3 regions of the Enterobacter sp. PL_is379 genome follow, and region 3 is predicted to be linked to each of the others. Evidence: predicted binding sites of a transcription regulator. Region 3 holds the regulator's gene; each other region holds the start of a gene.
What was found. The regulator CRP, encoded in region 3, controls carbon source genes, mostly activating them, when cyclic AMP is high. The targets are predictions, from matches to a motif close to ATGTGANNNNNNTCACAT.
Positions count from the first base shown of each region.

Region 1: a site for CRP is predicted at 3,937-3,954, ahead of serC (3-phosphoserine/phosphohydroxythreonine transaminase). Genes of this name have one in related genera too.
Region 2: a site for CRP is predicted at 3,299-3,316, ahead of AC0TOY_RS15625 (sugar transporter). Genes of this name have one in related genera too.

Region 1 is NZ_JBVPGT010000033.1:390,285-398,024, reverse strand. It holds gene rpsA (30S ribosomal protein S1) at 1-415, opposite strand, end outside; gene cmk ((d)CMP kinase) at 527-1,210, opposite strand; gene aroA (3-phosphoshikimate 1-carboxyvinyltransferase) at 1,396-2,679, opposite strand; gene serC (3-phosphoserine/phosphohydroxythreonine transaminase) at 2,749-3,837, opposite strand; gene AC0TOY_RS23180 (DUF421 domain-containing protein) at 4,000-4,692, opposite strand; gene ycaO (30S ribosomal protein S12 methylthiotransferase accessory factor YcaO) at 4,820-6,580, shown strand; gene focA (formate transporter FocA) at 6,987-7,740, shown strand, end outside.
Region 2 is NZ_JBVPGT010000030.1:302,754-310,493, reverse strand. It holds gene sad (succinate-semialdehyde dehydrogenase) at 1-101, opposite strand, end outside; gene ptrR (putrescine utilization regulator PtrR) at 200-1,078, shown strand; gene AC0TOY_RS15640 (GNAT family N-acetyltransferase) at 1,032-1,514, opposite strand; gene AC0TOY_RS15635 (PhzF family phenazine biosynthesis protein) at 1,607-2,398, opposite strand; gene AC0TOY_RS15630 (PhzF family phenazine biosynthesis protein) at 2,426-3,214, opposite strand; gene AC0TOY_RS15625 (sugar transporter) at 3,392-4,588, shown strand; gene AC0TOY_RS15620 (MarC family NAAT transporter) at 4,645-5,310, opposite strand; gene marR (multiple antibiotic resistance transcriptional regulator MarR) at 5,566-6,000, shown strand; gene marA (MDR efflux pump AcrAB transcriptional activator MarA) at 6,022-6,402, shown strand; gene marB (multiple antibiotic resistance protein MarB) at 6,436-6,654, shown strand; gene eamA (O-acetylserine/cysteine exporter) at 6,687-7,592, opposite strand.
Region 3 is NZ_JBVPGT010000020.1:18,694-27,892, forward strand. It holds gene mdcA (malonate decarboxylase subunit alpha) at 1-1,621, opposite strand, end outside; gene AC0TOY_RS02760 (hydrolase) at 1,850-2,872, shown strand; gene AC0TOY_RS02765 (YheU family protein) at 2,869-3,087, shown strand; gene AC0TOY_RS02770 (phosphoribulokinase) at 3,118-3,987, shown strand; gene AC0TOY_RS02775 (OsmC family protein) at 4,054-4,458, opposite strand; gene crp (cAMP-activated global transcriptional regulator CRP) at 4,770-5,402, shown strand; gene AC0TOY_RS02785 (YccS/YhfK family putative transporter) at 5,460-7,547, shown strand; gene argD (bifunctional acetylornithine/succinyldiaminopimelate transaminase) at 7,544-8,764, opposite strand; gene pabA (aminodeoxychorismate synthase component 2) at 8,851-9,199, opposite strand, start outside.

The sequences.
Region 1 (7,740 bases), on a different contig from region 3:
GAACGTCTACCAGAGAACCTGGCAGGAACGCACGAATACCATTCAGCTCAACAGTGAAGCCACCTTTAACTTTGCCGTTGATAACACCGACCACAGTTTCAGCTTCTTCGTAAGCTTTTTCCAGCGTGATCCATGCTTCGTGACGTTTCGCTTTCTCACGAGAAAGCAGGGTTTCACCGAAGCCGTCTTCTACTGCGTCCAGAGCAACGTCAACTTCGTCGCCAACCTGGATTTCCAGCTCGCCCTGGGCGTTTTTGAACTGCTCTGCCGGAATGGCGGACTCAGATTTCAGACCGGCGTCAACCAGTACTACGTCTTTGTCGATAGCAACAACAACACCGCGAACGATGGAACCCGGGCGGGTTTCGATTTCTTTTAAGGATTCTTCAAACAGTTGAGCAAAAGATTCAGTCATGTTTAATCTTCAGGTTAATATTAACGTCCACCTGGCTCCGTGCCGGATGGGGTTGTTTCACATACCCGCCGTCAATCCATTGCAGCGGGGGTACTGCTAAATCGGTCGCGATTACGCGAGTGCCAGTTTTTGGCGCGCATATTGTAGCGCTTTTTCAATCACTTGCTCAATAGTTAAACTGGTTGAATCCAGAACTAATGCATCTTCTGCTGGAACAAGTGGGGCGACGGCGCGGTTACGATCGCGGTCATCGCGCTCTTTTATCTCGGATAAAAGGCGATCAAAGTTAACACTAAACCCCTTTTCCTGCAACTGAAGCATGCGGCGTTGCGCACGTTCTTCCGAAGAGGCGTCAAGGAAAATTTTCACAGGTGCATCAGGGAAGACCACGGTTCCCATATCACGTCCGTCCGCGATCAGACCCGGGGCTTCACGAAACGCGCGCTGACGACGCAACAGCGCCTCGCGAACGCGCGGGAAGGCCGCGACCTGCGAGGCCGCATTCGCCACTTCCTGAGTACGGATTTCCCCGCTCACGTCTTCCCCTTCAAGGATGACTTCCAGGTTGCCATCGGTTGACACGAAGCGCACATCCAGATGCGCAGCCAGCGGAACCAGCGCCTCTTCAGACGCGACATCCACGTGATGATGCAGCGCGGCCAGCGCCAGCACGCGATAGATTGCTCCCGAATCTAAAAGATGCCATTGCAATGCTTCCGCCATCGCTTTGCACAGAGTCCCTTTCCCTGCGCCACTCGGCCCATCAATGGTGATTACCGGGGCAATTGCCGTCATCTTTTTCTCCTTAAATAAGGCATACCGTTTACATGAACGCCGCGCATTATACGCGCCAACGTGCGCAACTGTTACCTTTGCGTGCAAATTACGGAATGATTGAAGCAGAGTGTAGAAGAAATGAGCGGAGGTGTTCGTAATGAAGCGTAAGCAAATGCCGCATCGGGTGATGCGGCAAGGCGTTATCAGGCCAGCGTGCTAATGCGTGCCAGCTGTTCGAAGTAGTCCGGGAAGGTTTTCGCGGTACATTTCGGGTCAAGGATCGTGACAGGCGTATCTGACAGCGCCACCAGCGAGAAGCACATCGCCATACGGTGATCGTTATAGGTTCCGATTTCCGCAAACTGCAGTTTTGCAGGAGGCGTGACGCGAATGTAGTCTTCGCCCTCTTCCACCTCGGCACCGACTTTTCGCAGCTCTGTCGCCATCGCGAACAGGCGGTCCGTCTCTTTTACGCGCCAGTTGTAGATGTTACGCAGCGTGGTCGTGCCTTTGGCGAACAGCGCCGCCGTGGCAATGGTCATCGCCGCATCCGGGATATGGTTCATGTCCATGTCGATGGCGTTCAGCTCACCGTGGGTACAGGAGATAAAGTCATCGCCCCAGGTGACAATGGCGCCCATTTTTTCCAGCACGTCCGCAAAACGGATGTCGCCCTGCACGCTGTTACGGCCAATACCGGTCACTTTTACCGTTCCGCCCTTAATCGCACCCGCGGCCAGGAAGTAGGACGCGGATGACGCATCCCCTTCAACCAGGTAGTTGCCCGGAGACTGGTACTGCTGTGCCCCGCGCACCACGAAGCGCTGATAAGACTGGTTTTCTACCTCAACGCCGAAGGTTTTCATCAGGTGCAGCGTGATATCAATGTACGGTTTGGAGACCAGCTCGCCTTTAATCGTGATAACTGTATCCTGCGGGGCCAGCGGCGCGGTCATCAGCAGTGCCGTCAGGAACTGGCTGGAGACGCTGCCGTCAACCTCGACGTGACCGCCGGTAAAACCGCCGCGCAGACGCAGTGGCGGATAGTTTTCCTGCTCCAGATAGTCAATCTGCGCGCCGCCCTGACGCAGGGCATCCACCAGGTGACCAATCGGGCGCTCTTTCATGCGCGGCTCGCCGGTCAGCACAATATTGTTGCTTCCCAGGCACAGGGCCGCCGCCAGCGGGCGCATCGCGGTACCCGCGTTGCCCAGAAAAAGCTCAAGCTCTTCACCCGAGCGCAGCGCGCCGCCGTTGCCGGTCACTTCGCAGCGGGTACGATCGTCGGAGAGTGTGTAATGAACGCCCAACGCTTTCAGCGCATTGAGCATATGGCGCACGTCATCGCTGTCCAGCAGGTTTGTGAGGACGGTGGTGCCGTTTGCCAGAGCTGCCAGCAGCAGAGCGCGGTTCGAGACACTTTTTGAACCAGGCAGATTGATGGTGCCATCTACCCGCGCGATAGGTTGTAACGTCAGGGATTCCATGAAAACTAAACTCTCAACTCAACATAATAAAAACCCCGCAGGGGCGCTGCGGGGGTGAAAAACAGCAAATTAACCGTGACGACGTTCGAAGTCGATCATGAAATCCGTCAGGGCTTTAACGCCTTCCAGCGGCATCGCGTTATAGATGGAGGCGCGCATGCCGCCCACGACACGGTGACCTTTGAGCGCGTGCAGGCCTGCCGCGAAGGACTCTTCCAGGAACACTTTGTCCAGGTTGCTGTCCGCCAGCTGGAACGGTACGTTCATGCGGGAACGGTTAGCGTTCGCCACATCGTTGCGGTAGAAATCGCTCTTGTCGATCACGCCATACAGCAGTTCAGCTTTCTGCTGATTTACTTTGTCCATCTGCGCCACGCCGCCGTTTTGCTTCAGCCATTTGAAGACCAGGCCGGAGAGGTACCAGGCAAACGTCGGTGGGGTGTTGAACATAGAATCGTTATCGTTCAGAACGGTGTAATCGAGAATCGACGGGCAGGATGTATGTGCTTTACCCAGCAGGTCTTCACGCACGATAACAATCGTCAGGCCTGCAGGGCCGATATTTTTCTGTGCGCCCGCGTAGATCACGCCATAACGGCTGACGTCAATTGGCGCAGACAGAATGGTGGAGGAGAAGTCAGCGGCAACCACGACATCGCTGCCGAAGTCTGGCGTCTCGTCGATGGCAATCCCGTCAATGGTTTCGTTCGGGCAGTAGTGCAGATACGCTGCATTATCAGAAAGCTGCCACTCGCGCATTGGCTTCACGGCGCGCAGACCGTCAACGGTCACTTTGGCGTCGATCACATTCGGCGTGCAGTATTTATGCGCTTCTTTAATGGCGCTTGCTGCCCAGTAACCCGCATCAACGTAGTCAGCCGTCGTTTTGTCACCGAGGATATTCAGCGGAATACCCGCAAACTGGCCGCGTCCACCGCCGTGACAGAACAATACTTTGTAGTTCGAGGGAATATTCAGCAGATCGCGAAAATCCTTTTCTGCCTCTTCCGCCACCTGAATAAACTCTTTACCCCGGTGGCTGATTTCCATCACCGACGTACCGAGACCGTTCCAGTCACAAAGTTCCTGTTGAGCCTGTTTAAGCACGTCTGCCGGCAACATTGCCGGACCTGAACTGAAATTAAAGACTTGAGCCATTTCCCCTCACCACGCTAAAAGCCATAAGTTATAACTGTGGATATCGGTTTTATCATTCAGTGACACGCGCCGCAATGTCTAAAACTTATGACCCGTGAAATGTGCCCCGCGTCACACAAAACAATCTGCCGCCTCGTTAAGACAAAACCGACAAAATGGCTGTCAGGTGATGCGTTTGGCCCGGCTAACCTTCGTCCATTCCGGATTTGCGCAGCGAGGGCATAATTGACGATCCCCCGGCTGCATCGCCACAACATGGCTACATCTTACGCAAGCATACTCGCCTGATTCAGGCACCGTTCTGAAACGCTCAATGAGCATATCCGGCAGGATACACAGCCCCGGCTTCACCTCGTCGTCAGAATAGTAATAAACGCTGATCTGCCCGTTGGTTTCCATGATCGCCAGACGCACCTGCCCAAGCTGTTCAACGCTGTTCAGGCGTAGCTCCATAAAGAACTCAAACTCGGTCATATTGGCGCTTTGTACATTTTCCCAGGCCAGTTGTCCGTCCTCGACGATAACGACCGGCTTCCCTTCAAGCAGATCTTCCAGCTTTTCGCTTTTCGACATCAGCCACATGACAAGACGATAAAGTAGCGCCAGTGAGACAAAAACGATAAACACCGGCACCATCGGCACATCATCATAGAAGGCGACGTCCCCCGCCGCTGAACCCAGCGTCAGAATAATCAACACCTCAAAGAGCGACATCTGCCTTACGCCGCGACGGCCGGTGATTTTAAGAAACAGGAAGACAAGTACGAAGGTATATAGGCTGCGCAGCGCCACTTCGCCCAGAAATTCAGGAGGAACTTTATCAAACGCCATCCGCTGGAGATCAAATGCTTTCATTTTTCTATGCCTTAACAGTCAGTTACTGCCACTAAGCATAGTCCAGCCATTTATTTTCGCCGAAGATAGCACCCGTCACGCAAAACCCGTATCATTGCGCGCTTTACGTACGATAAAAGTGACCGCCATGACTCAAACGTTTATCCCCGGCAAAGACGCCGCCCTGGAAGATTCCATCGCTCGCTTCCAGCAGAAACTGACCGACCTGGGTTTTAACATCGAAGAAGCCTCCTGGCTCAATCCGGTGCCTCATGTCTGGTCCGTGCATATTCGCGACAAAGAGTGTGCCCTGTGCTTTACCAACGGTAAAGGCGCGACAAAAAAAGCGGCACTGGCCTCCGCGCTGGGTGAGTATTTTGAGCGTCTGTCCACCAACTATTTCTTCGCTGATTTCTGGCTGGGCGAGACCATCGCTAACGGCCCGTTCGTTCACTATCCAAATGAAAAATGGTTCCCGCTGACGGAAGACGACGAACTGCCGAAAGGTATTCTCGACGCTCGCCTGCGTGCCTTCTACGATCCGGACAACGAACTGACCGCCAGCATGCTGATCGATCTGCAGTCCGGTAACGAGGATCGCGGTATCTGCGCCCTGCCGTTTACCCGTCAGTCTGACGAGCAGACCGTCTATATCCCGATGAACATCGTCGGCAACCTGTATGTGTCCAACGGTATGTCCGCCGGTAATACCCGCAATGAAGCGCGCGTGCAGGGTCTGTCTGAAGTCTTTGAACGCCACATCAAAAACCGCATCATCGCTGAATCCATCAGCCTGCCTGAAATTCCAGCAGACGTGCTGGCACGCTACCCGGGCGTGGTGGAGTCCATCGCCAAGCTGGAAGCAGAAGGTTTCCCAATCTTTGCCTATGACGGCTCTCTGGGCGGTAAGTACCCGGTTATCTGCGTCGTGCTGTTTAACCCAACCAACGGCACCTGCTTCGCCTCCTTCGGCGCGCACCCGGACTTCGGCGTGGCGCTGGAGCGTACCGTCACCGAGCTGCTGCAGGGCCGTAGCCTGAAAGATCTCGACGTCTTCACCCCGCCAACGTTTGACGATGAAGAAGTGGCCGAGCATACCAACCTTGAAACCCACTTCATCGATTCCAGCGGCTTAATTTCCTGGGATATGTTCAAGCAGGACGCCGACTATCCGTTCGTGGACTGGAGCTTTGCCGGAACCACGGAAGAAGAGTTCGCTACGCTGATGGCGATCTTCAACGCGGAAGATCAGGAAGTGTACATTGCCGATTACGAGCATCTTGGCGTCTACGCGTGCCGCATTATTGTTCCGGGCATGTCCGACATCTACCCTGCTGAAGATCTGTGGCTGGCGAATAACAGCATGGGCGCGCACCTGCGCGAAACGCTGCTGGCACTGCCGGGCAGCGAATGGGAGAAAGAAGATTATCTGAACCTGATCGCTCAACTGGACGAAGAAGGCCACGATGACTTCACCCGCGTACGCGAACTGCTGGGTCTGGCGACCGGTAAAGACAACGGCTGGTATACCCTGCGTATCGGTGAGCTGAAAGCAATGCTGGCCCTGGCGGGTGGCGATTTGGATCAGGCTCTGGCCTGGACCGAGTGGACCATGGAATTCAACCAGTCGGTCTTCTCTGCCGAGCGCACCAATTATTACCGCTGCCTGCAAACCCTGCTGCTGCTTGCACAGGAAGAGGATCGCGAACCGCTGCAATACCTGAATGCTTTCGTGCGCATGTACGGCGCTGAAGCCGTAGAAGCAGCCAGCGCGGCCCTGAGCGGCGAAGCGCCGTTCTATGGCCTGCAGGCTGTTGATAGCGATCTGAAAGCCTTCCCGGCGCATCAGTCGCTGCTGAAGGCCTACGAAAAGCTGCAGAAAGCAAAAGCCGCTTACTGGTCAAAATAAGCGCACATAACATTACCAGCAGTAGGCGTATTCAATCGTCTGGGCTATATTACGGGGCAATTTCATTGCCCCGTTTTTTATTTTCTTCGGCAATGATTGTTGATTGTAATAATAAAGTTAAATACGGGTAAATATAATAATATTGATCTGGGCTTTACTGTTACTTTTTATGGTTAATACTCCATATTAATTAACTGTTTCAGAGGTGGCTGAACGAAAAAATTCAACTCTTTTCATAACTTTTAAAATTTATTTTTATACGGATAATCAAATACTTACTCCGCATTTGTCGTAAAACCATACACACTGCGGGCCTATAAGCCAGGCGAGATATGATCTATATCAATTTCTCTTCTATAATGCTTTGTTAGTATCTCGTCGCCGACTTAATAAAGAGAGAGTTAGTGTGAAAGCTGACAACCCTTTTGATCTTTTACTCCCCGCTGCGATGGCTAAAGTTGCCGAAGAAGCGGGTGTCTATAAAGCAACGAAACACCCGATGAAGACGTTCTATCTGGCGATCACGGCTGGTGTGTTCATCTCTATCGCTTTCGTCTTCTATATCACCGCCACCACCGGTACTGCCGGAATGCCTTTCGGCATGGCCAAACTGATTGGCGGCATTTGCTTCTCACTGGGTCTGATTCTCTGCGTCATCTGCGGCGCCGACCTCTTCACCTCAACGGTGCTGATTGTCGTGGCCAAGGCCAGCGGAAGAATTACCTGGGGTCAGCTGGCACGTAACTGGCTTAACGTCTACGTGGGTAACCTGGTTGGCTGTCTGCTCTTTGTTTTGTTGATGTGGCTTTCTGGCGAGTACATGACCGCCAACGGTGGCTGGGGCCTTAACGTCCTGCAAACCGCCGACCACAAAATGCACCACACATTTATCGAAGCCGTTGCTCTCGGCATCCTCGCTAACCTGATGGTCTGCCTGGCTGTATGGATGAGCTACTCGGGTCGTAGCCTGATGGACAAAGCCTTAATTATGGTTCTGCCGGTTGCGATGTTCGTTGCCAGCGGCTTTGAGCACAGTATCGCGAATATGTTCATGATCCCAATGGGCATTGTTATCCGCGACTTTGCGAGCCCGGAGTTCTGGACCGCAGTTGGTTCATCCCCGGAAAGTTTCTCTCACCTGACTATTATGAATTTCATTA
Region 2 (7,740 bases), on a different contig from region 3:
GCGCGTTCAACCTCTTGCGGCGTCGCCCAGGGATACGCAGCGAGGGTTTCACCCGTGGCCGGGTTAACAGAAAGGGCATGTGTAGCAGATGAATATTTCATGATGTTCTCCACGCATTTCGGTTGATTCATTGTGGCTCACTCTGCTATTTCTTAAAAATGAATAATACTAACCACCTTATTCACGAAACGAGAATGCCATGGACTTAACCCAGCTTGAAATGTTTAACGCCGTCGCGCTGACGGGCAGCATCACCCAGGCGGCGCAGAAGGTGCATCGCGTGCCGTCTAACCTGACGACCCGCATCCGCCAGCTGGAGGCCGATCTGGGCGTTGAGCTGTTTATTCGTGAGAACCAGCGTTTGCGCTTATCCCCGGCTGGCCATAACTTCCTGCGCTATAGCAGGCAGATCCTCGCCCTGGTGGATGAAGCGCGCATGGTTGTCGCGGGGGATGAGCCGCAGGGGTTATTTGCCCTCGGCGCGCTGGAAAGCACCGCCGCCGTGCGCATTCCTGAAACGCTGGCGCAGTTTAACCAGCGCTATCCGCGTATTCAGTTTGCCCTTTCTACCGGGCCTTCCGGGACGATGATTGATGGCGTACTGGAGGGAACCCTAAGCGCCGCCTTCGTCGACGGTCCGCTTTCGCACCCGGAGCTGGAAGGCATGCCGGTCTACCGGGAAGAGATGATGCTGGTCACGCCTGCCGGGCATGCGGAGGTGACGCGCGCCGCGCAGGTCAGCGGCAGCGACGTCTATGCCTTTCGCGCCAACTGCTCGTATCGCCGACACCTGGAGAGCTGGTTTCACGCTGACCGCGCCACGCCCGGCCGCATTCATGAGATGGAGTCCTATCACGGCATGCTCGCCTGCGTCATTGCGGGCGCGGGCATCGCACTGATGCCGCGCTCGATGCTGGAGAGTATGCCGGGACATCATCAGGTTGAAGCCTGGCCGCTGGCGGAAAACTGGCGCTGGCTCACCACCTGGCTGGTGTGGCGACGCGGGGCGATGACCCGCCAGCTGGAAGCTTTTATAGCGCTGCTAAACGAACGTCTTCAACCAGCGCCTTCTCCATAAACAGGCTGAGCGGGTCGTCAACGTACGGGGCAAACGCCGGACGCAAATCGTATCCGCACTGTTCATAAAGACGCACCGCGGCATGCTGTTTGATGCCCGTCTCCAGCCTTACGGTATGACAATGACGGCTCAGGGCCTCATCTTCCAGGGCGGCCAGCAGCGTCTCTCCCAGATGCTGCCCGCGATGAGCCGGATCGATATAGACCCGCTTCATCTCCCCCGTTCCGTCACCGTTGAGCACGATAGCGCCACAGCCCACGGCGTGCAGCTGCTGGTCGCGAATGATCATCAGGATCAGCGAGGCTTCCGGCAGCGCAGCCAGATCGAGCAGATGATTACTTTCGGCGGGATAGAGTTCGCTCTGATAGCGGTCAAGCGCCGCGATCAGAGCGAGAATGTCCGGATGACGTGCAGATTCAGAGGTAATGGAATACATGGCAGGCTCCTTGCTTTTTTTATGAGGCTAAATTTCAACATAGCGCAGGCCTGCCAGGGTGCTACATAGTATTAACTTATCGCTCCGCCCTGTTAGCGCAAAAAGACGCGCCCTTTCAGATACAGGGTAGCCTGGCCGCCGATCAGCACGCGGTCGCCCTTCAGCTCGCAGCGCAGATCCCCTCCACGGTGCGACACCTGGCGGGCATTGAGCGACGTTTTGCCCAGCTTTTCACTCCAGTACGGGATCAGCATGCTGTGGGCAGATCCGGTAACCGGATCTTCCGGCACCCCTTCGCCCGGGCAGAAGAAGCGGCTGACGAAGTCATATTCTTCGCCCGGCGCCGTCACGCAGACCATCTTATCCAGCGGAAGCATGGCCCCAATATCCGGCGTTAACGCCTCCACCTGCTGCTGGCTCTCCAGCACCACCATGTAATCCCGACCCACGCGCACCTCTTTTGCCGCCGTGATGCCCAGGGCGCTAAACAGCACCTCGGGAGGATTATCCACAACCTCCGTCGACCACGCGGGGAAGTTCAGCGTCAGCCAGTCGCCGCTGCGTTTAACCGTCAGCTCGCCCACGAAGCGGGTGGTGAAGGTGATTTCGGTATGCGGGTAATCAAGGTATTCGAAAATGACGTGCGATGCGGCAAGCGTAGCGTGTCCGCAGAGGTTAATTTCATCCAGCGTGGTAAACCAGCGCAGCTCAAACCCACCGTCGGTGCGCACGAAAAAGGCGGTCTCAGACTGGTTATGCTGCTGCGCCATTTTGAGCAGCGTCTCGTCCGGCAGCCACTCTTCCAGAGGACATACCGCTGCGGCGTTGCCACCAAAGGTTTTGTCGCTGAAGGCATCCACCAGATAAAAATCAATTTCCTGCATTGTCTCTTCCTCTCTTGTTATGGCTATTTAGCGCAGAAAAACTGTGCCTTTCAGATAAAGTGTGGCCTGTCCGCTCATCAGCACCCGCGAGCCTTTCAGCTCACAGCGCACATCGCCACCACGCGCTGAAACCTGACGGGCAAACATCGTCGTTTTGCCCAGCTTTTCGCTCCAGTACGGGATCAGCATCGTGTGCGCGGAGCCGGTGACCGGGTCCTCCGGGACGGAAACGCCCGGTGAGAAAAAGCGGCTGACAAAATCGTATTCCCCCTCACCGCGCGCCGTCACGCTCACCTTATGCTCGCCCGGCGTCATCGCCGAAAAGCGTGGCGCAAGCGCTTCAACCTGCTGGCGATTATCCAGAACGATCAGCCAGGCGCGTCCTTTACGGGCTTCAACGTAGCGTCTGATACCCAGCGCCGAAAGCATCTCAGGCGGGGGCGTCTCTTCATGGGTTGGACATGCCGGGAAGTCCAGCGTCATCCACTCCCCCTCCCGGCTGACCGTCAGGCGGCCAGAGGCGGTTTCAAAGTGGATCCGCGAATCCGGGTAATCCAGCTCGGTAAACAGCACGTGCGCGGCCGCCAGCGTAGCGTGGCCGCAGAGATTGACTTCGGTGAGGGTGGTAAACCAGCGGAGCTCAATGCCCCCTTTACTGCAGACGAAAAAAGCCGTTTCCGACTGATTATGCTGCTGCGCCATTTTCAGTAAGGTCTCATCGGGCAACCACACTTTCAGCGGGCAAACGGCTGCCGGGTTGCCGCCGAACGAGGTATCGCTGAACGCATCGACCAGATAAAAATCAATCTCCTGCATTGTCTTACCGCCTGTTTTTATTATGTTGTTCTTTTATATTCAATGAAAACAGCGTTCCCGGCTACCGCTTTTATAAGGTAAATATTGAGATCTGCATCACATAATGGTTGAGTTTTCGCCGTTTGACGTTTTAAGATCGTCTCCTCTTCTTTACAGCAACGAATCTCCGACATCCCTATGACAACGAACACAGTTTCCCGCAGGGTTGCGTGGCTACGCGTGGTCACGCTGGCCATTGCCGCGTTTATTTTTAATACCACAGAATTTGTTCCGGTTGGGCTGTTGTCTGACATCGCTGAAAGTTTCCAGATGGAAACGGCTCAGGTGGGCATTATGTTGACCATCTACGCCTGGGTAGTGGCGCTGATGTCCCTGCCGTTTATGCTGCTGACCAGCCAGATGGAGCGGCGCAGGCTGCTGATCGGTCTGTTTGTCTTGTTCATTGCGAGCCACGTGCTGTCATTTATGGCGTGGAATTTTACGGTGCTGGTCATGAGCCGCATCGGCATCGCCTTTGCCCATGCGGTGTTCTGGTCTATCACCGCGTCGCTGGCTATTCGCCTGGCGCCGGCAGGGAAACGCGCGCAGGCGCTGAGCCTGATTGCTACCGGTACCGCACTGGCGATGGTGCTGGGTCTGCCAATTGGCCGCATCGTGGGGCAATACTTCGGCTGGCGTACGACCTTCTTCGCCATCGGTATGGGTGCGCTGGTTACGCTGGTATGTCTGATTAAACTGCTGCCCGCGCTGCCGAGCGAACATTCCGGCTCGCTGAAAAGCCTGCCGCTGCTGATGCGTCGCCCGGCGCTGCTGAGTATCTACCTGCTGACCGTCATTGTGGTGACGGCCCATTACACGGCGTATAGCTACATTGAACCGTTTGTGCAGATGGTAGCGGACTTTAGCGCCAATTTTGCCACCGTCTTACTGTTGATCCTCGGTGGCGCGGGCATTATTGGCAGCGTGCTGTTTGGCAAGCTGGGTAACCGGCACGCCTCCTTACTGGTGAGCAGCGCCATCGGCCTGCTGCTGGCCTGCCTGCTGCTGCTGATGCCCGCCGCGGGCAGTGAAAGCTATCTGGCGATCCTGAGCCTGTTCTGGGGCGTGGCGATCATGATTATTGGTCTGGGCATGCAGGTGAAAGTTCTGGCCCTGGCGCCGGATGCAACGGACGTTGCCATGTCGCTGTTCTCCGGGATTTTCAATCTGGGGATTGGCGCGGGCGCGCTGGTGGGAAATCAGGTCATACTGCACGTGTCGATGTCGGCGATTGGCTATCTGGGGGCTATTCCGGCCCTGGTGGCGCTTGTCTGGTCGGTGCTCATCTTCCGTAAATGGCCGGTGGCGCTGGAGGAACAGGGGCAGCACGGGTGAGCCTTCTTGCCGGGTGGCGGCTTCGCCTTACCCGGCAATCACATCAATGATAGACATCAATGATAGGTCTTAATAATTTCCAGCACGCCGTTAATAATAAACTGCACGCCCATACAGACCAGTAAGAAGCCCATCAGGCGGGAAATCGCTTCGATACCGCCCTTGCCTACCCAGCGCATAATGGCGCCAGAGCTGCGCAGCGACACCCACACGATAAGACCGATAATCGCAAAAATCAGCGGTGGCGCAACCGTCAGTACCCAGTCCGGGAAGGTTGCGCTGTCACGCACCGTCGACGCGGAGCTGATGATCATCGCGATGGTACCCGGCCCCGCCGTGCTCGGCATGGCGATCGGCACAAAGGCGATATTGGCACTCGGTTCGGTTTCCAGCTCTTCCGATTTGCTGGCCGCTTCCGGCGACTCATGCGCTTTTTGCGCCGGGAACAGCATGCGGAAACCAATAAAGGCCACAATCAGCCCCCCGGCGATACGCAGGCCCGGGATGGAAATCCCGAAGGTATTCATCACCACCTGTCCGGCGTAATAAGCCACCATCATGATGGCAAACACATACACCGAGGCCATCATCGACTGATGGTTGCGCTCGGCGCTATTCATATTCCCTGCCAGCCCGAGGAACAGCGCCACCGTCGTTAACGGGTTAGCCAACGGCAGCAAGACCACCAGCCCAAGGCTGATTGCTTTAATTAAATCCAACATAGTGCGTTGTTGTCCTTATCCATATTTAACACAGCAATTATAGGGTGAAAGTGTGACATTCAGCCATGGGTGCAACGTAACGATTATTTCCCTTCTGAAAAGATAACTGTCAGTTATCTATCTGATTTGAAAGACCTCAAAATAAGTTCATGAAACGTTTTAGCAATTCGTGGCATCGGCTGACTCATTCAGTTGACTTATACTTGCCTGAGCAATAATATCTGCCGTGACTAATTACTTGCCAGGGCAACCATTGTGAAAAGCACCAGTGATATCTTTAACGACGTTGTTCCGCTGGGTCGTCTTATTCATATGGTCAATCAGAAAAAAGATCGCCTGCTCAATGACTACCTGTCACCGCTGGATATCACCGCAACACAGTTCAAAGTGCTGTGTTCCATTCGCTGCGAGGTGTGTATCACGCCGGTTGAGCTGAAAAAGGTGCTCTCTGTCGATCTGGGCGCGTTAACCCGCATGCTCGATCGTCTCGTCTGCAAAGGATGGATAGAACGAAGCCCTAACCCGAATGACAAACGCGGCGTACTGGTGAAGCTAACCAGCGATGGCGCGGACATGTGCGAGCAATGTCATCAATTAGTAGGACAAACACTGCATCAGGAACTAACAAAAAACTTAACGGCAGATGAAGTGGCAACCCTTGAGCTTTTGCTGAAGAAAATCCTGCCGTAAACAGAAAAAAGAGGTATGACGATGTCCAGACGCAATACTGACGCTATTACCATTCATAGCATTTTGGACTGGATCGAAGATAACCTGGAATCGCCGCTCTCCCTTGAAAAAGTGTCAGAGCGTTCGGGTTACTCCAAATGGCACCTGCAACGGATGTTCAAAAAAGAGACCGGTCATTCATTAGGTCAATATATTCGCAGCCGCAAGCTGACGGAAATTGCCCAGAAACTGAAAGAAAGCAATGAGCCGATCCTTTATCTGGCGGAGCGTTACGGATTTGAATCGCAGCAAACCCTGACGCGTACGTTCAAGAACTATTTTGACGTGCCGCCTCATAAGTACCGAATCACCAGCGTGCCGGGCGAATCCCGATACCTGTATCCGTTAAAACACTGTAGTTAATCATCGCCTGTAACAGACGTAACCGAGGAAATCATGAAAGTTATCGCCTCCGCCGCCCTCGCCTTGCTGGTGCTGTTCTCCAGCCAGACCTTCGCGGAGCAAACCCCTCGTGCAACGCAGCAAAATAATCCTGATACGATGATTTTGCCGTCAGCACATGACCAGTCGCCTTATGATTTCAACCACATGGGTGCTGGTAGCGACAAATCCGACGAATTAGGCGTGCCTTATTATAATCAGCACGGCTTCTGATTCGTTTTTGCCCCGCAGATGCGGGGCTTTTTTTATGCCTTTTCGCTTACCCGCGTCGTCCGACGAACCCGCAGACCAAACACGTTAATGTACAGCCCGGCCATGATCAGCACGGCGCCCAACAGCTGCAGCGCGCTCAGCGTTTCATCCAGCAATATCGCCGCACTGGCAAGTCCTACCACCGGCACCAACAGAGATAACGGCGCGACGCGCCAGGTCTCATACCGCCCCAGCAGCGATCCCCAGATCCCGTAGCCCACAATGGTGGCGACAAAGGCCAGATAGACGAGAGACAGGATCGTGGTCATATCGATGTCGACCAGACTGTTCAGCATCACCGCCGGACCGTCCAGAATACTCGACGCCAGCAGAAACGGGATCACCGGGATCAGTGCGCTCCACACCACCAGCGACATCACCGCCGGGCGCGCCTCGTGCTGCATAATCAGCTTGTTGAAGATATTCCCGCAGGCCCAGCTCAGCCCTGCCGCCAGCGTCAACACAAACCCGAGCAGCGCCACATGCTGACCATTCAGGCTGGCCTCGATCAGCACCAGCACGCCGAACACCGCCAGGGTGATCCCCGCCAACTGTTTGCCCTGCAGACGCTCGCCAAACACGAACGCCCCGAGAATAATGGTAAAGAACGCCTGCGCCTGTAACACCAGCGAGGCAAGACCCGCCGGCATACCGAACTTGATGGCGCAGAAGAGAAACGCGAACTGGCCAAAGCTAATGGTCAGACCGTAGCCCAGCAGCAGTTTCAATGGGATCTTCGGGCGGGCGACAAAGAAGATGGCCGGAAAAGCGACCAACATAAAGCGTAAACCGGCCAGCATCAGCGGCGGCATGTTGTGCAGCCCCAGCTTAATGACCACAAAGTTGAGCCCCCATACTACGACCACCAGCAACGCCAGCAGCCCGTCTTTCCGCGTCATACCCAGCCCCTGAATTATTAATAATTTGTTAACACTTCAAGGTAACAGAAAAAAGTGCGCCGAGAGAAGATCATTATTTCTGGCAGGCAGCTGAAGCACTTAGGGATAAATCAGGTGCTATACAAGCCCCTTATGTCATGGTAATCCT
Region 3 (9,199 bases):
AACCGCCGGACCATTCCACCAGGTCAGACACGCTGCCCGCAGCCAGCAGAGAGCGGGCGGCGTCAGTGCGGCGAATCCCCATATCTTCCGGATACACAACCTTGCCGCTCTGGCGCAGTTCCGCCACGCGTTTGGCGTCCACGCCCAGGCCGATGTCGGTGATCCCCGCGACGGCGGCAACCATGGCCCGACGCTCTTCCAGATCTTTCGCCCGGTAGAGGTAGGCAATCCCCTCTTCCGTCAGCACGTGCGTCACGTCATCGCCGTAAATCATCACCGGTGCCAGCGGCATGCCGGAGGCTTTCGCCACGTCTACGGCATCGAGTTTTTCCACGAAGGTTGGCTTCACGCCTGCCTGGAAGGTTTCGACCATCTGCACGACCAGCTTTTTACCGCGCTGCATCGGGTCCGGCTCGGTGATCATGTTCAGCCAGGCCGGCGTGGCGTGGCGGCGACCGTGCGGGTCATGGCCCATGTTTGGCGCACCGCCGAAGCCGGAAAGACGACCGCGGGTCACGGTTGAGGAGTTGGCGTAGCCGTCTACCTGCAGCGTAGAGCCGATAAACATATCCACCGCGTACTGACCTGCCAGCTGACAGAAGGCACGGTTGGAACGCATAGAGCCGTCGGCACCGGTAAAGAAGACGTCCGGACGAGCACGGATGTACTCTTCCATCCCCAGCTCGCCGCCGAAGCAGTGCACGCTCTCCACCCAACCGCTTTCGATGGCGGGGATCAGCGTCGGATGGGGGTTCAGCGTCCAGTGTTTACAGATTTTGCCCTTAAGGCCGAGCTGTTCGCCGTAGGTAGGCAGCAGCAGCTCGATCGCTGCGGTGTTAAAGCCGATACCGTGGTTCAGGGACTGCACCTGGTGCTCCGCGTAGATGCCTTTGATGGCCATCATCGCCATCAGGATATGTTCCTGTTTAATGAGGCGTGGGTCGCGGGTGAACAGCGGTTCGATAAAGAACGGCTTGTCGGCAACCACGACGTAATCGATCCAGGAGCCCGGGATATCCACGCGCGGCAGCTCGCATTCGTCGTCCACCAGCTCGTTCACCTGCGCGATGACGATGCCGTCGTGGAACGCAGCGGCTTCCACCAGCGCCGGGGTATCTTCGGTGCTCGCCCCGGTGTAGAGGTTGCCTTTGCGGTCGGCTTTAAAGCCGGCAATCAGCGCCACGTTGGGCGACAGGTCGACGTAGAGACGTGAGTAAAGTTCGATGTAGGTGTGAATTGCGCCGATTTCGAGCTGACCGTCTTCCAGCAGCTGGGAGATTCGCAGGCTCTGCGTCCCGGAGAAGGAGAAATCCAGCTTGCGGGCGATGCCTTTCTCGAAGATATCCAGATGCTCGCTGCGGCCGACGCTCGGCATGATCATATGCAGGTCGTGGACAATTTGCGGATTCACTTCGGCCAGCGAGCGGGAAAGGAAATCCGCCTGCTTCTGGTTGTTACCTTCCAGAACGACCTTGTCGCCAGGCGCGATCAGTTTTTCCAGCATGGCGACAAGATCGCCGGTTGGCAGTACCTTGCCCTGCACCGGTACGGACGCCAGGCGACGCGCTTTTTCGCTGCGTCGCGTGTTCCATTGCCGGGTGGGTGTTTGCCCAGATAACATTATTAACCTCCTGATTCAGCTAATCATTTTGATTTGCTTAACGTTGAGTAAAGTGTGCGCTCTGGTGAGAAAGGCATCAATTAAGCGTAGAGTGGAATCATTAGCCTGAGAGTAATAATCAAGGTAAAGATTTGTGATCGGGATCAGTTCATGTTTCGGAAAACCAGGCTAAACGGGGTACAATTCGGAAAGTACCGTAAATTTCTGACAAGAATCAGCATCGCCCTTATGACCCAAATCATTCCATCAGACTTCGACATTGCGGCCGAAGACAGCACTGAGTTCGTGCCTATGCGCGGCGTGGCCAATCGCCATTTGCAGACCATGCTGCCGCGACTGATCCGCCGCAAGGTTCAGTTCACCCCACACTGGCAGCGGCTTGACCTGCCAGACGGTGATTTTCTGGATCTCGCCTGGAGCGAAGCGCCGGAGCAGGCCCGCCATAAGCCGCGTCTGGTGGTCTTTCACGGTCTGGAAGGCAGCCTGCACAGCCCGTATGCACACGGGTTAATTGAGGCGGCAAAAGCGCGCGGCTGGCTCGGCGTGGTGATGCATTTTCGCGGCTGCAGCGGCGAACCGAATCGTCAGAAACGCATTTATCACTCGGGTGAAACCGAAGACGGAACGTGGTTTTTACACTGGCTACGGGACAACTTTGGCACCGTGCCGACCGCCGCGGTGGGCTACTCGCTGGGCGGCAATATGCTGGCCTGCCTGCTGGCCAAAGAGGGTGAAAGCGTCCCGCTGGATGCCGCCGTCATTGTCTCCGCACCGTTTATGCTGGAGCAGTGCAGCTACCACATGGATAAAGGCTTTTCCCGCGTCTATCAGCGCTACCTGCTCAACCTGCTGAAGGCCAACGCGGCGCGTAAGCTGAAAGCCTACCCGGATACCCTGCCGGTCAGCCTGCGTCAGCTGAAAAAGGTGCGTCGTATTCGCGAGTTCGACGACCTGATCACCGCGAAAATCCACGGCTTCGCCGATGCGATTGACTATTATCGTCAGTGCAGCGCCATGCCGCTGCTCAGCAAGATCACGCAGCCGACGCTGATCATTCATGCCAAAGATGACCCGTTTATGGATCATCACTCGATCCCCGCTCAGGAATTCCTGCCCGACAACGTTCACTATCAGTTGACCGAGCACGGCGGCCACGTCGGGTTTATCGGCGGTACGCTGCGCCGCCCGAAAATGTGGCTTGAGACGCGTATTCCTGACTGGCTAACCCCTTATCTGGACGGTGCAAAATGATTATTCCCTGGCAGGATCTGGCTCCCGAAACGCTCGATAATCTGATTGAAAGCTTTGTATTACGCGAAGGCACCGATTATGGTGAACAGGAACGCTCGCTTGAGCAAAAGGTCAACGATGTAAAGCGCCAGCTGAAAAGCGGCGACGTGGTGCTGGTGTGGTCAGAACTGCATGAGACGGTCAATATCATGCCCCGCAACGCGTTTCACGGCTGATCTTCCACCCTTTTAAGTCAGGGAGTTGCTATGTCTGCCAGACATCCGGTTATTGCCGTTACGGGGTCGAGTGGTGCGGGAACCACCACCACCAGCCTCGCCTTTCGCAAGATTTTCGCCCAGCTGAATCTTCGTGCGGCTGAGGTCGAAGGCGACAGCTTTCACCGCTACACGCGTCCGGAGATGGACATGGCCATCCGTAAAGCGCGCGATCTGGGTAAACACATCAGCTATTTCGGCCCGGAAGCCAATGACTTCGGCCTGCTGGAACAAACCTTTATAGAGTACGGTCAGAGCGGCAAAGGGCAGTCCCGCAAGTATCTGCATACCTATGATGAAGCTGTTCCCTGGAATCAGGTGCCGGGGACGTTCACCCCGTGGCAACCGCTGCCGGAACCCACCGACGTGCTGTTTTACGAAGGATTGCACGGTGGCGTGGTCACCCCTCAACACGACGTGGCGCGCCACGTGGACCTGCTGGTCGGCGTGGTCCCTATCGTTAACCTGGAGTGGATCCAGAAGCTGACGCGCGACATGAGCGAGCGCGGCCATTCGCGAGAGGCGGTGATGGACTCGGTGGTGCGCTCCATGGAAGATTACATCAACTTCCTGACGCCGCAGTTCTCCCGTACCCATATCAACTTCCAGCGCGTGCCGACGGTGGACACCTCCAACCCGTTTGCCGCCAAAAGTATCCCGTCCCTTGATGAGAGCTTTGTGGTGATCCATTTCCGCAATCTCGAAGGCATTGATTACCCCTGGCTACTGGCCATGCTGCAGGGCTCGTTTATTTCGCACATGAATACGTTAGTCGTGCCGGGCGGAAAAATGGGGCTGGCGATGGAGCTCATCATGACGCCGCTGGTGGAGCGACTGATGGAAGGGAAGCAGATTGCGTGAACATGTTCCCTCTCCCTGTGGGAGAGGGTTAGGGTGAGGGCATCAACACGCACGATGCCCCAATAATTAAGCCTCGACCACTTCATACGAATGCGTGATTTTTACCGCTTTCTCCAGCATTAACGCCACAGAGCAGTACTTCTCCGCAGACAGGTCCACCGCACGCGAGACCGCTGCGTCCTTCAACTCTTTACCGGTGACCACAAAGTGCAGATTAATATGGGTGAACAGGCGTGGCGCCTCTTCGCGACGTTCTGACGTGAGTTTAACCTCACAATCCGTCACGTCATGACGACCTTTTTGCAGAATCGACACCACGTCAATAGCGCTGCATCCTCCTGCCGCCATCAGCACCATTTCCATTGGGCTGGGCGCTTTATCGCCGGAGTTACCGTCCATCAAAATCTGGTGCCCTGACGCGGATTCGCCCAGGAACGTTAAACCTTCAACCCACTTCACGCGCGCTTGCATATTCTTAAACTCCAACGTTGCATTTTTGGTGACAGATTACGCGTGCGTTACATTTCTCGCAATGGAAGGCGACCTGCATCATGCTGAAGCGAGACACCAGGAGACACGCGGCGAAAGCTATGCTAAAACACTCAGGATGCTACAGTAATACATTGACGTTACACATGTATGCAGAGGACATCAAACTTTACTGGCTGCGAAACGTTACGGTAGCCGACTTCCCAGGGTATGGGTAAGAATTCGATTGCAACCCCAGAGTCCGGATGCATCTGATGACTCTGGTGACAGCTTATAACAGAGGATAACAGCGCATGGTGCTTGGCAAACCGCAAACAGACCCGACTCTCGAATGGTTCTTGTCTCATTGCCACATTCATAAGTACCCATCGAAGAGCACGCTGATTCACCAGGGTGAAAAAGCGGAAACGTTGTATTACATCGTTAAAGGCTCGGTGGCAGTGCTGATCAAAGATGAAGAAGGGAAAGAGATGATCCTTTCTTATCTGAACCAGGGCGATTTCATCGGTGAACTGGGCCTGTTTGAAGAGGGCCAGGAACGTAGCGCCTGGGTTCGTGCAAAGACAGCATGTGAAGTGGCTGAAATTTCTTACAAGAAGTTCCGTCAGCTGATTCAGGTTAACCCTGACATCCTGATGCGTCTTTCTTCCCAGATGGCGCGCCGTCTGCAGGTCACCTCAGAGAAAGTGGGCAACCTCGCCTTCCTGGACGTTACCGGCCGTATCGCACAGACCCTGCTGAACCTCGCGAAACAGCCAGACGCCATGACCCACCCGGACGGCATGCAAATTAAAATTACCCGTCAGGAAATTGGTCAGATCGTCGGTTGCTCCCGTGAGACTGTGGGCCGTATCCTGAAAATGCTGGAAGATCAAAACCTGATCTCCGCCCACGGTAAAACCATCGTGGTCTACGGAACGCGTTAATTCCGCTTAAACGGCGTGCCATCGCAAGGTGTCACGCCGTTTTTGTCTCTATTCCCCATGTGGCGCAGGCTGATCTATCACCCGGAAGTTAACTACGCACTGCGACAAACGCTGGTGTTGTGTCTTCCTGTGGCCATAGGCCTGATCCTCGGGCATCTTCAGCAAGGCCTGCTGTTTTCCCTTGTACCCGCCTGCTGCAACATTGCTGGTCTGGACACGCCGCATAAGCGCTTTTTCAAACGCCTGATTATCGGCGGCTGCCTGTTTGCGGGCTGTAGCCTCGCCGTACAGCTTTTACTGGCTCGTGATATTCCGCTGCCGCTGATCCTGACCGTGCTGGCGATGACCCTCGGCGTCACGGCGGAAATCAGTTCGCTGCACGCCCGCCTGCTTCCCGCGTCGCTGATTGCGGCCATTTTCACGCTGAGCCTCGCCGGGAATATGCCGGTGTGGGAGCCGCTGCTGATCTACGCCCTGGGGACATTATGGTACGGCCTGTTTAACTGGTTCTGGTTCTGGCTGTGGCGGGAGCAGCCGCTGCGTGAATCCCTGAGCCTGCTCTATGTGCAGCTTGCGGATTACTGCGAAGCCAAATACACCCTGCTGACCCAGCATACCGATCCGGAAAAATCCTTACCGCCCCTGCTGACGCGCCAGCAGAAGGTGGTGGATCTGATAAGCCAGTGCTATCAGCAGCTTCATATGCTCGCCGCCAACAAGAACCACGAGTACAAACGGCTGCTGCGCACCTTCCAGGTCGGGCTGGATCTGCAGGAGCATATCTCCGTTAGCCTGCACCACCCGCAGGAGGTGCAAAAGCTGGTCGAGCGCAGCCACGCCGAAGCGGTGATCCGCTGGAACGCGCAGACGGTGTCCGCACGCCTGCGCGTGCTGGCCGATGATATTCTCTATCACCGCTACCCGACGCGCTTTAACATGGATAAGCAGCTGGGCGCGCTGGAGAAAATCGCTCGTCAGCATCCGGATAACCCCGTCGGCCAGTTTGCCGCCTGGCACTTCAGCCGTATCGCCCGCGTGTTGCGCACGCAGCGCCCGCTTTATCCCCGCGACCTGATGGCGGATAAGCAGAAACGGCTGCCGCTATTGCCCGCGCTCAAAAGCTATCTTTCTCTTAAATCGTCCGCCCTGCGCAACGCCGCACGAATTAGCGTGATGCTCAGTACCGCCAGCCTGATGGGCATGGCGCTGCATCTGCCGAAACCCTACTGGATCTTAATGACCGTGCTGTTTGTCACCCAGAACGGCTACGGCGCCACGCGGGTGCGTATTCTGCATCGGGCGGGCGGCACCATGGCCGGGCTGATCATCGCGGGCGTGACGCTGCACTTCCACGTGCCGGAAGGCTATACTCTGGCAGGCATGCTGGCGATCACGCTGGTGAGCTACCTGATTATCCGCAAAAACTACGGCTGGGCGATGGTGGGGTTTACGGTGACGGCGGTATACACCCTGCAGCTGCTCACGCTCAATGGCGAACAGTTTATTGTCGCCAGGCTGATTGATACCCTGATCGGCTGCCTGATTGCCTTTGGCGGCATGGTCTGGCTGTGGCCGCAGTGGCAAAGTGGACTGCTGCGCCAGAACGCCCACGACGCGCTGGAAGCCGACCAGCAGGCCATTCGCCTGATCCTGAGCGACGACCCGCAGCCCTCCCCGCTGGCGTATCAGCGCATGAAGGTCAACCAGGCGCACAACGCCCTGTTCAACTCGCTCAACCAGGCGATGCAGGAGCCGGGCTTTAACTCGCACTATCTGGCAGACATGAAGCTCTGGGTGACGCACAGCCAGTTTATCGTCGAGCACATTAACGCCATGACCACGCTTGCGCGCGAGCACACGATGCTCACGCCGGATCTGGCGCAGCGCTATTTGCAGTCGTGTGAAATTGCGTTGCAGCGGTGTCAGCAGCGTCTGGAGTATGACTCGCCGGGTGAGTCGGGAGATTCGAACATTCTGGAAGCGCCGGAAACGTTAACCCACGGGCCAATGAGCACCCTGGAACAGCATTTGCAGCGCGTACTGGGGCATCTGAACACCATGCACACCATTTCGTCGGTGGCATGGCGTCAGCGTCCGCATCACGGGATTTGGCTAACCCGCAGGTTGAAGCGGACGGCGTATTAACCTTTTACGATCTTCGCGACCGCGGCGGCAAAGCGGGTTAATCCTTCTTCGATGTCTTTGTCTTCCACCACCAGCGAAGGTGCGAAACGCATCACGTCCGGTCCGGCGTTCAGCACCATCACCCCTTCGCGAGCGGCGGCGTGCAGGAAGTCGCGCGCGCGGCCCTTATACTGCGGCTTCAGCTCGGCACCAATCAATAACCCCATCCCGCGGATCTCGCTGAACACATCGTACTGCTCGTCAATCTTTTGCAGGTGTTTTACGAACAGCTCGCGCTTCGCGCTGACGCCGTTCAACACCTCTGGCGTGTTGATGATGTCGAACGCGGCACCCGCCACGGCGCTCGCCAGCGGGTTACCGCCGTAGGTAGAGCCGTGAGAGCCAACGTGGAACGCGGAGGCGATCTCCTGCGTCGTCAGTACCGCACTCACCGGGAAACCGCCGCCGAGCGCTTTCGCGCTGGTCAGAATATCCGGCGTCACGCCGTAGTGCATATACGCGAACAGATCGCCGGTACGTCCCATTCCACACTGCACTTCATCAAAGACCAGCAGCGCCTGATGTTCGTCGCACAGTTCGCGCAGCCCTTTCAGGAATTCCGGGGTTGCCGCCGTCACGCCGCCTTCACCCTGGATCGGCTCAACGACTACCGCGCAGGTATGGTCGTCCATCACCGCTTTCACCGCGTGCAGATCGTTAAACGGCACGTGGACGATATCAGCCGGTTTCGGGCCAAACCCGTCGGAATACTTCGGCTGTCCGCCAACGGAAACGGTAAAGAAGGAGCGTCCGTGGAAGGCATTGTGGAAGGCGATGATTTTGGTTTTGTACGGGCTGTGGCGCGTTGTCGCGTAGTAGCGCGCCAGCTTAAAGGCGGTTTCGTTGGCTTCGGTGCCGGAGTTCATAAACAGCACGCGCTCGGCGAAGGTGGCATCGATGATCTTACGTCCCAGGCGCAGCGCCGGTTCGTTGGTGAACACGTTGCTGGTGTGCCACAGGGTTTCGCCCTGGGTTTTTAGCGCCTCAACCAGCGCGGGATGGCAATGACCCAGCGCCGTGACCGCAATACCGCCCGCGAAATCCACATACTCTTTACCCTGCTGATCCCAGACGCGGCTGCCCTTTCCCTTCACTGGGATAAACTCAGCCGGTGCATAAATCGGCAGGATCACTTCATCGAATGTCGCGCGGGTAATTGCTGGTTGTTCAGTTGCCATGTCATGACCATCCATTTTATGTCACAGTGATTGTGAAAATATAATCACAAAATATGCATAAAAAATCACAGCAAGGCAACAGTTATTCAGCGATGGAGGAAATTTGCCAGCAGCGCGTGCCCTTGTTCACTGAGGATGCTTTCCGGATGGAACTGCACGCCTTCGAGATCCCATTCGCGGTGGCGAATCCCCATGATCTCCTGCGTATCGCTCCAGGCGGTGACCTCAAAGCAGTCGGGCAACGTCGACGGGTCAATGACCAGGGAATGGTAGCGCGTCACGGTTAACGGATTATTGAGCCCCGTGAACACTCCGGTGCCCGTGTGGGTGACCGGCGAGGTTTTACCGTGCATCACTTTGGCGGCGCGCACGATGGTGGCGCCAAACGCCTGGGCAATCGCCTGATGGCCCAGACAGACGCCCAGGATCGGCAGC